2 regions of the Desulfobacca acetoxidans DSM 11109 genome follow, and region 1 is predicted to be linked to the other one. Evidence: riboswitches for the same ligand, from Rfam matches in the RefSeq annotation. Region 1 holds a riboswitch; the other holds the start of a gene.
What was found. Region 1 has a riboswitch for cobalamin ahead of DESAC_RS00180 (hydrogenase iron-sulfur subunit). Riboswitches for the same ligand answer to the same signal wherever they lie in the genome.
Positions count from the first base shown of each region.

Region 2: linked by a shared signal. The riboswitch ahead of DESAC_RS02925 (hypothetical protein) and the one ahead of DESAC_RS00180 (hydrogenase iron-sulfur subunit) in region 1 are both predicted to bind cobalamin.

Region 1 covers NC_015388.1:40,500-42,968, reverse strand. Annotated here, with positions in the region: gene mdh (malate dehydrogenase) at 1-523, shown strand, start outside; cobalamin riboswitch at 688-870, shown strand; gene DESAC_RS00180 (hydrogenase iron-sulfur subunit) at 1,298-1,726, shown strand; gene DESAC_RS00175 (methylenetetrahydrofolate reductase C-terminal domain-containing protein) at 1,747-2,418, shown strand.
Region 2 covers NC_015388.1:694,968-697,436, reverse strand. Annotated here, with positions in the region: gene DESAC_RS14970 (hybrid sensor histidine kinase/response regulator) at 1-820, opposite strand, end outside; cobalamin riboswitch at 1,186-1,377, shown strand; gene DESAC_RS02925 (hypothetical protein) at 1,667-1,924, shown strand; gene DESAC_RS02920 (TonB-dependent receptor plug domain-containing protein) at 1,964-2,469, shown strand, end outside.

The DNA.
Region 1 (2,469 bases):
GGAGCGGGTCATGGGTATGGCCGGCATTCTGGATACTGCCCGGTTCCGCTGTTTCCTGGCCATGGAATTAAATGTAGCGGTGGAGGAAATCCAGTCCATGGTGTTGGGCGGCCACGGGGACGATATGGTGCCTATTCTGAGCGCCACGACAGTTTCAGGTATGCCCATTACCCAGTTTATTAAAGACAAAGCCCGGTTGGACGCCATGGTGGAACGTACCCGCAAAGGGGGCGGCGAGATCGTTGGGCTGCTGAAAACCGGTTCGGCCTTTTATGCCCCATCGGCGGCCGCAGTACAGATGGCCGAGGCCATCCTGAAGGATCAGAAACGGGTGGCGCCGGTATCGGTCTATATGGAAGGTGAGTATGGGCTCAAGGATATCTTCTTCGGTGTGCCGGTTATCTTGGGGGCCGGTGGTGTTGAGAAGATCATCGAACTGCCCTTGAACGCCGAAGAGCAGGCTCTGCTGGAAAAAAGCGCTGCCGCGGTAACCAAGACCAGGGACGAGTTGCCCAGGTTATAGTTTCTAGTTTCCCGGTCGCTAATTTAATGAGAGGGATAGCGGGCGTCAGGAAAATCCTGGCGCCCAGGATAAGTTAGGGAAACCAGGTTATCCACTCTGCTAAAAAATTTTAAGTGGGATAGGGTGAGTAATAGTGAATCAGCTTGACAGTCAGGGGAATTTGCTATATTAAGTGAAGAACAGGTTCCTTCGGGATGAAAAGGGAAGACGGTGCGAATCCGTCGCGGTCCCGCCGCTGTAACCGGGGACAAAGTCGGCATAAAGCCACTGGCCAGATAGAAGCCGGGAAGGCGCCGACAAGAGGTTGATCCGGGAGCCAGAAGACCTGCCTGTATTGTATCAGCAGAGTTGCTCGCCGTGGCAGCGGGGCTCTGGTATTGGGGACCAAGAAAACAGGGTGCAATCCTCAATTCTCCAAAGGGAGGGTTGAGGTTTTTTTTCTCTCAGGCCTCCTCCTTTCTCCTTCATTATGGCGTTCTGTCGGTCAGGATTGGCGCATCCTGGCCGACAGTTTTTTTGGAGAAGAAAGGCAATAAACGGACAAGGAGGCGTTCGGGTTCCATACATACCTTCTTCACATAGGAACATAAAAGCGACTTATTCTGATGCACTTGCTTTACGGCAATTATTGTTTATGTTATGAGCTATGGCAAAGCAGTCGGCCAGATCAACAATATAGGATCATATGTTCATAATAAGGGTCACCGGATCAACTTAAAATGCCATTATTCACTTGCGGTAGCTGAGGAAAAATAATAAAAAAGGGAGTGGAACATGGAATTCGAACCCAAGATCATCGCTTTCTGCTGTAGTTATTGAGCGTATTCTGCTGCGGACCTGGCAGGTTCGATGAGACTGCAATATCCAACGCATATTCATATTGTCAAAGTCCCCTGCACCGGGCGGGTGGACCTGATTCACCTGCTGGTGGCTTTTGAGCAGGGAGCCGACGGCGTCTTTGTAGCCGGCTGTTTAGAGGGCGAGTGCCACTATGTGCACGGCAATATCTTTGCCCGTAAGCGAGTCGGCCGGGCCAAGGAGATTCTTGAGAAGATCGGTATCGGCCGGGACCGCGTGGAAATGTATAATCTATCTGCCGGCCAGGGGACCAGATGGGCCGAAATCTGCCGTGAATTTGACGAACGGATCAAGAAGTTGGGTCCCAGTCCGATCCGTCTGGCTCATGAAAAGAAAGCCGCATAATTTTTTTAGGAGGCCGTCTGATGATCAAGGCAACACCGAAACCGCTGGAGGAGATCATCGATTATGTCAAAGACTTTTCTAATATTCTGATTGTAGGCTGTGACGGCTGTGTTACCGTCTGCGAAGCGGGAGGGATGAAAGAGGCCAAGATTCTCGGCTCGGCTCTGCGACTTTACTATACTCAGGCGGGCAAGGATCATGAAGTGATTGAGACTACGGTGACCAGACAGTGCGATAAAGAGTATCTGGCCGGAATAAAAGACCTAGTCGAAAATGCCGACGCCGTCATTTCTCTCGCCTGCGGCTGCGGCATCCAGTATTTGACTGAGATGTATTATCACAAGATTGTTTTTCCAGGGGTTAACACCCACTTTATGGGCATCAATGCTGAGCGGGGGCGGTATGAAGAACGCTGTGCCGGCTGTGGCCAATGCATCCTGGCGAGTACAGGCGGCATCTGTCCCATTGCCCGCTGTTCCAAACGGATGCTCAACGGACCGTGCGGCGGCTCCGATAACGGGAAATGTGAGGTCAACAAGGATATACCCTGCGCCTGGCATCTCATCTATGAAAGGCTGGAGATTCTGGGCCAATTAAACCGGCTGGAAGAACCGGTTTCTGCCAAGGATTGGCGGACCAGCCGGGACGGCGGCCCGAGGGTGATTATTCGTGATGATCTCCGAAAAGACTAACATTGGCATCAACGAGCCCGCTCTCGAGGCCAAACGGTGAACCGAGCGGCA
Region 2 (2,469 bases), 650 kb from region 1:
CTCTGGTAATTAATATCTGACGCATATCTGCGTCCAGATACCGGCCATACCAGCCCGTGGCCAGACCTCCTATACCGAGGGTCAAAAAGATGACCAGAACCAAAGCAAACGAGCCGTACAGCGGCCATCTCCAAAGTGCTGCCACCTCTGCCGTCCGCTGCCAAAGCTGGTTCTGGTAGTAAATCCATAATGTTAGCGCCAGACACAGACTAAATAGACTCCGCAGGACCGACATCTGGATTATGTCCGGCGCAGCCATAAAATATTGCTCCCAGTTCTGCCAGGGAACGATTCCAGGATACAACGGTAGAGCTTGGCTCAAAAGCAACCCCGCTAATGACAGAGCCGCACCATGCAGGATACCGGACTTGGTAGAGATAGCTACCTGCCAAAGAGCCACGATAGTCCAAATTGAGGTGGCCAACCTGGCGATAACGGCAGCCGGAAGCCAGACCTGGGAAAGCCCGACCCAAGCACTGGCAATCAGCCCCACTAGATAAAGTCCTGCCAGGGCTCGCCCCCAAACTCGCCATTTCAGGGGCAGGATAATGGAGACCCCAAACTCGGTGAGAAAGACGACATTCGCCAATAGTTGCAGCAACTTCAATCGTTCGCTCAGGACCGGTCCCCCCAGCACCGGCATAATGAGCGAAAACCACTCGAAGCAACACTGACAGAGAGCAAAAAAACCCAGCCAGATAAAAGAGCGGGGGAATTGGGGATGGCGCCTCAACGTCAAGCCGAGAAGAAAGACGAATAAGCAACCTAATCCGGTCAGGAAAGACAGGTAGTCTCTTTGAGCCTGCAGAAGAGCCAGCATGTTCTTTTAACCTACTGCGATTATGGATTAATCCTTTCACACCATATCGTGATGGTAGCCGAAATTTCAAGACCAGCCTGCGGAGTTGCCACTCACAACCCGAGGCGACTCTAACTGGTCCTCCCTGCTCCACCCAAAACTTAAAGACAGAGTGCTCTGACAACGGACAAGAACCCGCTGAACCTGCTCTCACCTAATAGCAATAATAATTTAATATGCAGAATTAATTCGGATATCGGTAAGTCTTTACTCTCTACTGTATCTTAAATTAGGTTATTAGGAAAATAAAAAAATGCTAACAGGCTTAACGCCGTAAGCCGATACCCCATTTTTTGCTTGACAGGAAGGATGTTATTCTATTATAAATGGCCCTAGTTGGTTCAGGTGCTCCATTATGGGGCTTAATAGGGAAGCCGGTGGAAGTCCGGCGCGGTCCCGCCGCTGTAACCGGGGACAAAACCTTGCGAGGTGCCACTGTCTTGGGCTAATAAGATGGGAAGGCGCAGGGAAGAGGATGATCCGGGAGTCAGAAGACCTGCCTGCAATCTTTGTGCTTTTACCCAACGCCAGATTGGGTCAGGCCAGGCTGAGCGAGTTGAGGTAAAACTCTTCAGTCAATCCTAAGGAACAAGCTAAGCTGGGTGCAATCCTTGGGTCCACACGGACTCAGGGATTATTTTTTGGGCAGGCCTTACTCTTTCCTGACGCAGCAGCGTGGCACGGATTACCACTTTTATCTTTTGCCGGAGGTGTCTCCCTTGATTTATCCTCCCTCTCGCAGGCGAGCGGATCAAGGTGCGGGACAAAAGAAATTACTCTGGGGAAATATTCTACAGGAGGAAAGCTATGAAGACAGGGGTGATTGTGTATCTCGTCGGCGGGCAGGAAATTCCGGAGCCCTACGATCTTAAGAACCAGTGCGAGCAGGCAGGGGTCAAAGCCGACCGAGTTGAGTTGGTGGGGAACTACCAGGGCTATTTCACGGTGGAGGACGCCTGGCATTTTTTAACGAGTCGAGGCTGCGGCCATGTCAGCCTTTTGGTAGCGCAATGGGAGCAGCAGCATCTGCAGCCCATGCGGCCACCGGTACGGCTCTGCGGCTGAAACTGTACCGATTATGGTTTCGGGGGGGGGAGAAAAACTATGAAGAGAATACTGTTTTTATTGATATGCTTGGTTTTACATCCGGGGATTGGCTTGGCCCAGGAAACGGCGTCCAGCGAGGGGGTGAATCCGGAGGAAACGACGAACGTCGCAGCCTTAGGGCAATCCACATCCACTTCCGAGGATGTCCAGAAGGTGGATGAGATCATCATTACGGCCACCGGTACGGAGGAGCAGTTGAAAAAAACCAGTGTTTCCTCCACGGTAATCACCGCGCCGGAGATAGAAAAGCGCCAGGTAACCCGGGTGGAGGAAATGCTCCGCTCGGTACCGGGAGTGGTGGTCAACCAGACCGGCAGCCAGGGCGGCAACACCTCTTTATTTATGCGGGGTGGAAATTCCAATATGAGCCAAGTCCTGCTCAACGGCATCCGGCTCAATAATGCCGGTGGCACCTATGACTGGGCCAACCTGACGGTTGACAATGTGGAGCGGATCGAAGTCGTTCGGGGTCCCATGAGTTCGCTCTATGGGGCGGACGCTAT